DNA from 3 places in the Paracoccus sp. pheM1 genome. Region 1 is predicted to be linked to each of the others. Evidence: riboswitches for the same ligand, from Rfam matches in the RefSeq annotation. Region 1 holds a riboswitch; each other region holds the start of a gene.

Region 1 (3,269 bases):
AGCCCCAGGTTGCGCACCCGTGCCGCCAGCCACAGCGCATGGATCGCCATCGCCGTCGATTGCCGCAGGGTCTGCGGCATGGTGGCGCGGCCAAGGCCGTGGCCCTCGGACGGGTCGATCTCGGTAAAGACGGCCAGCCAGACCGGCGCGCGGTCCAGCCCGGCGAGCTTCAGCGCATCGTATTCCTGCCGCTGCCGGCCCTGGTAGCGTGCGGCGGCCCGGGCATTGCAGCGCAGGAAATCGGCGCGGATCGCGGCGCGCAGATCGGGGCTTTCGACCCGGATCACCCGCCAGGGCCGGGCATTGCCGACCGAGGGCGCCAGTTCCATCGCCGCGCGCAATTCCTCCAGCAGCGGCTCGGGGATCGGGTCGTCGCGGAAATGCCGCACGTCGCGGCGCCAGCACAGGATGCGGTCCAGCGCCGCCTGGTCCTCGGGGCCGAACCGCATCATCGGGGCGTGGCGCAAATGGCGCTGTCGGGCAGGCCCTCGGCCCCGGCGCGGATGCCGACCGGGCGGTCGGGCACGGTCAGTTCCACGGCGAGCGGCCGGCCCGCCACGGTCAGCGGGCGGTGGTCGTTCGAGTTCAGCTCGACCCGCAGCCGGTCGCCGGCGGCGAGCATGTCGAGGTGATGGGCCGGGCCGTAGAGCCGGGCGATCTTGGCGCCGTTCAGGTAAAGATGCGCATGGCCCTCGCCGCGGCGATCGGCCAGCCCGGCATGTTCGGGGGCGAAGCAGAAGCCCTCGGCCTCGACGAACAGGTTCCAGCCGGCGGTGCTGTCGGGCTCCAGCCGGGCCGAGGCGGTGGCGCTGCCCGCGGGCAGGTCGATGGGCGCGCCGTGGTCATGCGCCGCGGCCTGGGTGCCGTGGCCATGCGCGCCGTGGTCGTGGCCGTCCAGCGTGATGCCGTTGGCGGCGGCGATGACGAAGCCCATGCCGCCGCCGAAGATCAGGCCGATCAGCAGCATCGGGATCGAACGATCCATGTCTTTTCCCCGCTTTCATGAAAGGGCCGGGCGCGACAGGCACGCCCGGCCGAAACGGTTGCGGCCCGGATCAGGCGGCTTGCGGCACCGGCGCGCGTTGGCTTTCGCGCTGCCAGAACCAGCCGGCCAGCAGGCCGAGCAGCGCCCAGGCCATGGCGCCGGCACCCAGGGCGCGCCCGGCGAATTCCGCCGAAAGCTCGGGCGGGACCGGGCCGGCATAGCTGTCGGGCTGCGGCGCGCCGATCACATGCGGCGCCAGGATCAGCACGATGGCCACGCCCCAGGCCGCCCAGCCCTTGCCAAAGGCGACCAGCCACAGCGCGAGCCCGGTGGCGGCGGCGGTGCCCAGCCACCAGATCGCGCGCAACTGCACATCGGCGGCGGCGACGCCCGGCACTTCCGGCGCCAGGCCGAAGGCGGGGGCAAGCTGCATGGTCAGGTAGCCGGCCAGGCCCCAAAGCAGCCCCTGCCGCGCCGTGACCGCGTTGCCCTGCGCCTCGGACAGCGCCATCAGCGCCACCAGCATCAGCCCGTAGCCGGCATAGACCATCATGGTGAACAGGACCGAAAGCATGTTGCGGGTCCATTCGAAGGGCCCCAAGTCCTGGTGCGCGCCGACGGCCTCGGCGCCGAAATGGGCCAGTTGGCCGGATTCATACAGTTCGGCATGCAGCAGCACGGGCTGCACGAACCAAAGCTGCAACAGGGCGGCAATCAGCCCCGTTGCAGCGCCAGCGATCAACCCGCTGGTCAGAATGCGCGAGAACATGTCAGTGGCAGGGGAAGCCGGTCGCGTGACGCACGTCATGGGCGGCGTCATGCAGGGTCTCGGCCTGCACCAGCCCGGACATGAAGATCAGCCCGAAGCCGATCGCGAAGGCGGCGATGGCGGGAAACAGGACCGAGGCGCGGCTGGCGCCGGCGGCGGTCATGGGTTTTGCGGTCATCTGCGACCCTTTCCTTTGGTCGTCCAACCCGACGACATTGCGGTTCCTGCATCGGCAGGTCTCCTGGCTTGCGGGTCACGGCAGACGCCCGCCTTCCCGGCCGGATGGCCAGTGGCGCGATGGACGTCCGCTCTCCGCCTACAGTCGCGGGGGCGGCTGCGGATTTGGCCCCCGAGACGCCGAGGACCGCACCGCATTCCCTTTTGGCCCCGGAAAGGGGCACCGATACACGCGCATGTTACCTGCGATGCCGCGGCGGCGGCAAGCGGAATCGGGTGGCCGCTGCGGGCGGGGTCGAAGGCCGGGCGACGGGCCGGCAGGCGGCGCCGTCGCATGGGTATTTGGACAACGGAGAAGATGCCGGGGCATCGCGCGGGGACGGGCGGAAGGGGCTTGTCCGAATCAGGGTGCCGGCGGCCAGTCCAGGTCGACCCAGACCAGCCGGTGCGCGGAAGCGGCCAGCGCGGCCTTGGCCAGCGGTCCCTCGGCCGGCCAGAACACGCCCGAGTCCAGCACCTTGAGCGGCCTTGCCGGCAGGACGTAGTCGACGCGCAGGTTGCCCGGCGGCTTGTCGTCCGGCCAGTCGCCGGTATCCAGCGCCGGATCGCCCCGGTGGCCGTCGTTCACCCCGCCCTTGGCCGTCGCGCCGCCCGCGCTGCGGGGCAGGGGGTCGGTGACATGGGCCATGATCCGGGCCAGCGCCTCGGGCCGGCCTTCGCTGTCCAGGGGGTCGAGGTTCAGGTTCCCGGCCAGAACGAAGGGGCCGTCGGGCAGGTGATGCAGCCAGAACGCCAGCTCGTCATGGTTGCGTCGCCCGTTCAGATCCTCGGGCCCGTCGAAGACCGGCGGCGTCGCGGACATGGCCAAGAGGTGCAGCGGCCGGCCCGCGACCGTGACCACCGCATCCCAATGCGCGGTCGAGGACAGGCGGCGGATGGCCGCCACCTCCTCGGGCAGCGGCGGCATCAGGTTGTCGGGCAGGTCGCGCCAGAGGAAATCCGTGTAATCCTTGACCGGCCCGAGCGGATGGCGCGACAGGATCGCCATGCCGCCCTGCCCCGAGAAGGTGCCGAAGCCCTGCGCATCGTCGGCCGTGCCCAGCCGCCCGTCGGCGTTCAGGTCGAGCCCGGTCGCCATGCCGGAATTCGGCCGGGCGGCGAAGCGGTGCGGATAGTCCAGCCCGGCCTGCGCCAGCCTGGCGGCAAAGGCGTCCAGCGCGCTGTCCTCGTAATCCCAGTCGAAATGCGTCAGCAGCAGGATGTCGGGCCGGGTTTCCGCCAACACCTGCACCACGGCGTCGATCTGCGCATCCTTGCGGCCGAGGTCGCGCAACAAAA
Region 2 (3,269 bases), on a different contig from region 1:
GCAGGATCAGCCCCGACAGCGCCAGGCCTGCGCCGCCGCAGGCCGCGACCACCGCCCGCGACAGCCGGTAATGCCAGATCACGCTGGCGTCGATCGGGTCGAGCGCGGCCGAGCCAAGCCCGGCCTTGACCGCCAGCACCTCGATGACGGTGGCCAGCGGAATGCGCGTCTCGCCCACCGCCGTGCCGAAGAGCAGCGCCGCGACCAGCACGGCGGGGGCCAGCCACAGCCAGCCCCGATTGCGCCCCGTGCTGCGGGTCGCGGCGCGCACCCTCATTGCAGGTCGAACCCGGCCAGCGAGTCCGCCAGCGATTCCAGCGCGTAGATCGCGCGCACCGAGGGGTCCATCGCATTGGCCGGCATGGTCAGGATGCGGTCGTTCTTCACCGCCTCCATCTCGCTTGTCACCGGGTCCGAGGTCAGGAAATCGCGCTTGACGGCGATGTCGTCGGCGGGAAAGCGGCGGCGGTTCATCTCGGCCGCGACGATGAAGGTCGGGCCGGCCTTGGCGATGGTTTCCCAGCCGACGGTCGGCCATTCCTCGGGCGAGGCGACGACGTTCTGCACCCCCAGCTTGGACAGCATCCAGCCCGGCACGCCATTGGCGCCCGCGACATAGGGGTCGATCTCGATCTCGGCCGAGGAATACCAGAACAGGCCCGACACGCCCTCGGGCAGGTCCAGCGCCTGCGCCCGCTCGACCGCCGCCGCCTCGCGCGCCTTCAGGTCGGCGATCACCTCGGTCCCGCGCTCCGATACGTCGAAGATCGCCGCCAGTTCCTCGATGCCCTGGTAAAGCAGCGCGGTGTCGAACAGGACCGAGCGCGCGCCGTCCATGCTTTGCGTATTGTCCTTGCCGACGCATTCGGTCGGCATGATCCAGCTGGGGATCTGCGCGTCGTCGAACATCTCGCGCGTGCCGACCGCGCCCTGCGGGCCGATCATCCATTCATAGGCCGTGACCACCAGCCCAGGCTTCTTGGCCAGCACGCTTTCGAAGCTGGGGGCGTTGTCGGCCAGCCGCTCGACCCTGGCGTCCGCCTCGGCGAATTCGGGCAGGACCGGGTTGATCCACAGCGCCGTGCCCGCCACCTTGTCGGCCAGCCCAAGCATATACAGGATCTCGGTCGTGCTTTGCCCGACGCTGACGACGCTTTCGGGCGCCTTGTCGAAAGTGACCTCGTGGCCGCAGCTGGTCAGGGTCAGCGGGTATTCGGTGCCCGCCAGCGCCATCGGCGCCAGGGTGGACGTGGCGATGATCGCCGTGGTGAGCCTCAGCATGATGTTTCCTTCCGCTACATCATGAACAGGCCGGATGAGCGGATGGAGACCGGGCCAATGCCGGTCGCAACCCCTCCCGAGCCGACCCGCTCGGATTGGTCAAACGTCGTCGGCAGGTCTCCTGACTGGCGGGTCACGGCAGGGATGCGGCCTTCCCATGGCACGGGGCCACAGTGGCGTTCTCGCATCCTGCTCGCCGCCTACAGTTGCGGGGGCAGTTCCGGTTCGGGGCCTTGCGACCCCGGCGGATTCCCTTTCAATTCCTTGCGGAAACCGACGCGCTCTCCCTAGCTGCCGGCGCGGGCGCTGGCAAGCGTCAGCATGGGCGCCCGGCCACGGCCTGCCTGCGGGCGCCTAGCCCTCCTCGAAGCTGAAGATCGCCAGGCTGCGCTCGCGTTCGTTGACGCGCAGCCGGCGGTTGATCGGGGCATGGGCGCGGGCCGAGCAATCCGGCCGCTCGCAGAGATAGCAGTTCAGCCCGATGTCCACCGGCCGGATGCGGTCCAGGTCGATGCCGTCGGCATAGACCAGCCGCGGCGCATAGGCCACGTCGCAGCCCAGCCCGATCGCCAGCCGTTGCGCCGGTGCGCCATGGGTGCCGCCGGCCCGCGCCACCGTGCGCGCGATCGAGAAATAGCTGGCGCCCTCGGGCATGCGGATCACCTGGGTCTGCACCCGGTCCGGCGTCTCGAAGGCGGCGTGGATGTTCCACAACGGGCAGGTGCCGCCGAAGCGCGAGAACGGGAACCGCCCGGCGCTGAAGCGTTTCGAGATGTTCCCGGCCCGGTCCACCCGCACGAAGAAGAACGGGATGCCCCGCGCCTCGGGGCGTTGCAGCGTCGACATGCGATGCGCGGTCTGCTCGAAACTGGCGCCGAAGCGGTGGCCCAGCAGCTCGACGTCGTAGCGCGCCGATTCGCAGGCGGCGAGAAAGCGGGCATAGGGCATCATCAGCGCCGCCGCGAAGTAATTCGCCAGGCTCACCCGCATCAGCGCGACGGCAGGCGGGTCGGCCAGCCCCGCCTCGTCGACCAGCCGGGCGATCAGCGGTTCCTGCTCCAGCCGGGCCAGCAGCACGCCGATCTGGAAGCGGCGGCTGGATTGCGCCAGCAGTTCCGACAGCATCAGCTCGCGCCGGTGCGGGTCGAAGCGGCGCAGCTGCTCGCCCATGACCGGGGCGGGCAGGATGCGCACAGCGATGCCATGCGCGGCCAGCCGGCCGGTCAGGGCCATATGCGGCTCGTTGCGGTGCAGCGCCAGCTCCTCGGCCAGCGCCTCGGCGGCGCGGTCCAGCGCATCGACATGGTTGCGCCGGGCATAGAACCAGCCGCGCACCGCATCGACCGGGCGCGATGTGCCGGCCAGCGCCTCGACCTTGTCGCGGTCGGTCAGCGGGTTGTCGTCGGCCTGCGGCCGCAGCAGCGCCTGGCGGTGGCTGTCGTGCAGCCGCACGAAGGCCGCCGCGATCCGCGGCGAGGCTTGCAGCACCGCCTCGATCTCGGCGCGGGACGGCGCGCCTGCCTCCAGCGCCGGATCCTTCAGCGCCGCGGCGAAATCCGCCGCAAGCTGCGCGTCGGTCGAGGGCGCAAGCTCGGCGATGTTCATGTCATAGACCTCGGCCAGCCGCATCAGGAAGCGCGCCGAGGCCGGGCGCTGGTCGGATTCGATCAGCGTGACATAGCTGGCCGAGACGCCCAGCTCGGCCGCCATCTGCGCCTGGGTCAGCCCCAGCGACTGGCGCAGCACGCGCAGGCGCTGGCCGATGATCAGTTTCTCGCCTCGGGCCATGTGACAAACCTTACAAGTTCTGCGGCTGCACGGTGACAAGACTGACCGCAACACCCGTTGTTTTCAAAGCAATAATGCACATGCAGCATGACATTACTACTGTGACATTACGCCGTGAATCACAGGAGGCCGCCATGCCGCTCGACCGCAATGCCCCACCGCTTCCGCCCGTCGTCCTGCGCGCCGTGCCGGGCGCGGAT
Region 3 (3,269 bases), on a different contig from region 1:
GACAGCCACGCGCCCAGCAGGTCGGTCACGCCGGTCTTTTGCAGCGCCTCGCTGACCGGGATCAGCGCGCCCAGCATGATCAGGATCGGCCATTCGATGGCCTCATAGGCTTCCTCGGCGCTGATCGCGCCGGTCAGGATCATCAGCACGGCGGCGGCGAAGAAGGCGACGGCGACAGGCACCAGCCCCGCCGCCGTCGCCGCCATGGCCACGGCCAGGATCAGCACCGGCAGCAATTGCTTGCGCACCCCGCCCAGCCGGATATGGCGCTCGGCCAGGGGCAGCAGGCCCAGCACGCGCATCCGCTCGGGCAACAGCTCGATCGGCCCCTGCACCAGCAGCACGTCGCCCGCCGCCAGCACCGTCCGGCTGAGCCGCTGCGTCATGCGATGCCCGGCGCGCGAAATGGCGATCAGGTTCACGCCATGCTGGTCGAACAGCGCGATCCGCCCCACCGTCTGGCCGACCAGAAGCGAGGCCGGCGCGATCACCGCCTCGATCACGCCGATCTTGTCGGCCGGCAGCCCTTCTTCGGCCGCCGCATCCTGCCGGGTCAGCTCCATGCCCAGCTTGGTCACGGCGCGTTCCAGCGCATTCGGCTCGCCGCGCAACAGCAGGGTGTCGCCCATCTCGATCACCGTGTCGGGCAGCGTCACCGCGCGGCGCGCGCCGCCGCGGATCAGCCCGGTCACGGCCACCTCGCCATCGACGGCGCTGAGATACTCGCCCACCGTCATGCCGACGATGCCGGCGCCCTCGGGGACGGTGGCCTCGGTGTGATAGTCGCTGATGTTCACCGCCTCGCTCAGCGAGGCCGTCGCACGGCGGTCGCGCGGCAGCAGCCGATGGGCGAAAAGCAGGAAGACCAGCCCCACCAGCGACAGGCCGAGGCCGACCGGCGCATAGTCGAACATGGTGAAGGGCTGGCCCGTCATCTGCTCGCGCACCCGCGAGACGATGATGTTGGGCGAAGTGCCAACCAGCGTGATCAGCCCGCCCAAGAGCGAGCCGAAGGCCATCGGCATCAGATAGGCCGAGGGCGAATGCCCCGAGCGCCGCGCCATCTTCAGCGCCGCCGGCATCAGCATGGCCAGCGCGCCGATGTTCTTGACCAGCGCCGACAGGCCCGTGACCGAGCCGACCAGCACCAGAAGCTGCCAGCGCAGGGTCCGCAACCGCCCCAGCATCCGGCGCATCACCGCCTCGATCACGCCCGAGCGCGAGATGCCGGCGCTGACCACCAGCGCGCTGCCGACGATGATGACGATGTCGTCGCTGAAGCCGCGGAACGCCTCCTCCGGCTTGACCGTGCCGGCCAGCAGCGAGGCCAGCAGCGCGATCATCGCCACCACGTCGTAGCGCAGCCGTCCCCAGACGAACAGCGCCATCATCGCGCAAAGGATCAGCACGGCCAGGATCTGCGGCATGGCCATCGCTTGACCTTCCCTTCCGTCGGATACCTGACCCAATGCCGCGGCCCGGCGGGCGGTTCCGCGGCCGCGTTCCCGGACAGGTTGTCGCGGCGGCCGGGCGCCGGGTGCATTGCCGCTTGACAGCCGGCGCCCGGCTGCGGCAATGCGGGGCCGCTACGGTTCCGGCGGGCTTGCGCGCCGGATGAAAAGGGAACACCGGTGCGCCCGCCGGCCGCGATGCGGCCAGGGCAAGGCCGGGGCTGCCCCCGCAACTGTAAGCGGTGAGCGACGGTCGAACGTGCCACTGGGATCTCCTGGGAAGGCCGGCCTGAGCAGCGATCCGCGAGCCAGGAGACCTGCCGTGGCGATCACCCATTTCCGGCGCGGGGCGCGTCTGGAAAGCGGCCGTTCCGCAGAGGTGACGATCGTCGTCTTGCGGTCGGGCCTGCCAGCCTTTCCGCAGGGCATTTCTGCAAATCGCGGGCCGCGGGCCCGTGCTGGAAAGGCTTTGGAATGTTCAGAACTCCGGTTTCCCTGCTGGCCGCCACCGCCGCCCTGCTGCCGGCGGCCGCCACCGGCCAGGAAGGCTATCGCCTGGACGAGGTGGTGATCTCGGGCGGGCTGACCGCCGTGGCCGAGGGCGGCTATGCCCGCGCCCATACCGTGCTGACCGCCGCCGAGATCGAGGCCAGGGGCATCGCCACCGTGCAGGACGCGCTGCGCGCCGTGCCGGGGGTTTCGGTCTCGGCCACCGGCTCGACCTTCACCCAGGTCCGCATCCGCGGCGGCGAGGGCAACCACACGCTGATCCTGCTCGACGGGATCGAAGCGACGGGCGGGGCCGACGAATACATCCTGTCCGGGCTCGAGACCGCCAATATCGAGCGCATCGAGGTGCTGCGCGGGCCGCAATCGGTCTATTACGGCTCGAACGCCTCGGCGGGCGTCATCAACATCATCACCCGCAAGGGGGAACCGGGGCTGCATTACGGCGGCTCGGTCGAGCTGGGCAACGGCGCCGCCGCCTCGGCCCATGTCAGCCAGCGCGGCGCGCAGGGCGGGATCGCGCTGACCCTCTCGGCGCGGGACGACCACGGCTATGACCAGTCGGGCGACGGCGGCGAAAAGGACGGGACCAACCGCAAGACCATCGGGCTTTCGGGCGACTGGCAGATCGGCGAGGATCTGCGCCTGGGCACCACCCTGCGCCGCGCGAAGGAGAAATACGATTACGATTCCACCAGCTGGTCCGCGACCAGCGCGCAGGAATATGTGGTGGACGACCCGCACAAATACAGCGAACGCGACGAGTTCCAGGGCGGGATCTGGGCCGAATATTCCATGCTGGGCGGCCGGCTGACGCATCGGCTGGACTATCAGGACACGATCTACAAGCAAAGCTCGGACGGCGGCCCGGTCACGCGCGGCGAGACGCGCAAGCTGAAATACCGCGGCAGCTTCGGCATCGACGGCACGGTGGCCGAGGCGTCGCACCTGCTGAACGTGCTGGCCGAGCGGCAAAGGGACGAAAGCTCCTCGGCCCCGGAAAACCGGCGCGAGATGACCTCGGTCGCGCTGGAATATCGCGGCTTTCTGGACAACGGGCTGGATGTCCAGGCCGGTGTCCGCCACGACGGCAACAAGGTGTTCGAGGACTTCACCAGCTGGAATCTGGGCCTGTCCTGGCACGTGCCGGACCGGCCCTTCCGCCTGCACGCCTCGGCCGGGACCGGGCTGGTCAACCCGTCCTATTTCGAGCTTTACGCCAATGCGGATTATGGCTCTTCGGTCTACCAGGGCAATCCGAACCTGAAGCCCGAAAAGAACCGCGGCTTCGACCTGGGCGTCGAGGCGCAA

Evidence for each region. Region 1 has a riboswitch for cobalamin ahead of KF941_RS11085 (CbtB domain-containing protein). Riboswitches for the same ligand answer to the same signal wherever they lie in the genome.
Region 2: it holds a riboswitch for cobalamin, as region 1 does, so the genes downstream of both, KF941_RS24130 (ABC transporter substrate-binding protein) here and KF941_RS11085 (CbtB domain-containing protein) in region 1, are expected to answer to the same signal.
Region 3: it holds a riboswitch for cobalamin, as region 1 does, so the genes downstream of both, KF941_RS21855 (TonB-dependent receptor) here and KF941_RS11085 (CbtB domain-containing protein) in region 1, are expected to answer to the same signal.

The regions. Positions count from the first base shown of each region.
Region 1 is NZ_JAGXCX010000001.1:2,172,988-2,176,256, reverse strand. It holds gene bluB (5,6-dimethylbenzimidazole synthase) at 1-449, opposite strand, end outside; gene KF941_RS11095 (hypothetical protein) at 449-985, opposite strand; gene KF941_RS11090 (CbtA family protein) at 1,056-1,754, opposite strand; gene KF941_RS11085 (CbtB domain-containing protein) at 1,756-1,932, opposite strand; cobalamin riboswitch at 1,968-2,174, opposite strand; gene KF941_RS11080 (endonuclease/exonuclease/phosphatase family protein) at 2,335-3,269, opposite strand, start outside.
Region 2 is NZ_JAGXCX010000003.1:282,397-285,665, reverse strand. It holds gene KF941_RS24135 (iron ABC transporter permease) at 1-277, opposite strand, end outside; gene KF941_RS24130 (ABC transporter substrate-binding protein) at 274-1,281, opposite strand; cobalamin riboswitch at 1,375-1,574, opposite strand; gene KF941_RS24125 (helix-turn-helix transcriptional regulator) at 1,636-3,069, opposite strand; gene aceB (malate synthase A) at 3,204-3,269, shown strand, end outside.
Region 3 is NZ_JAGXCX010000002.1:1,591,450-1,594,718, reverse strand. It holds gene KF941_RS21860 (SLC13 family permease) at 1-1,433, opposite strand, end outside; cobalamin riboswitch at 1,573-1,791, shown strand; gene KF941_RS21855 (TonB-dependent receptor) at 1,926-3,269, shown strand, end outside.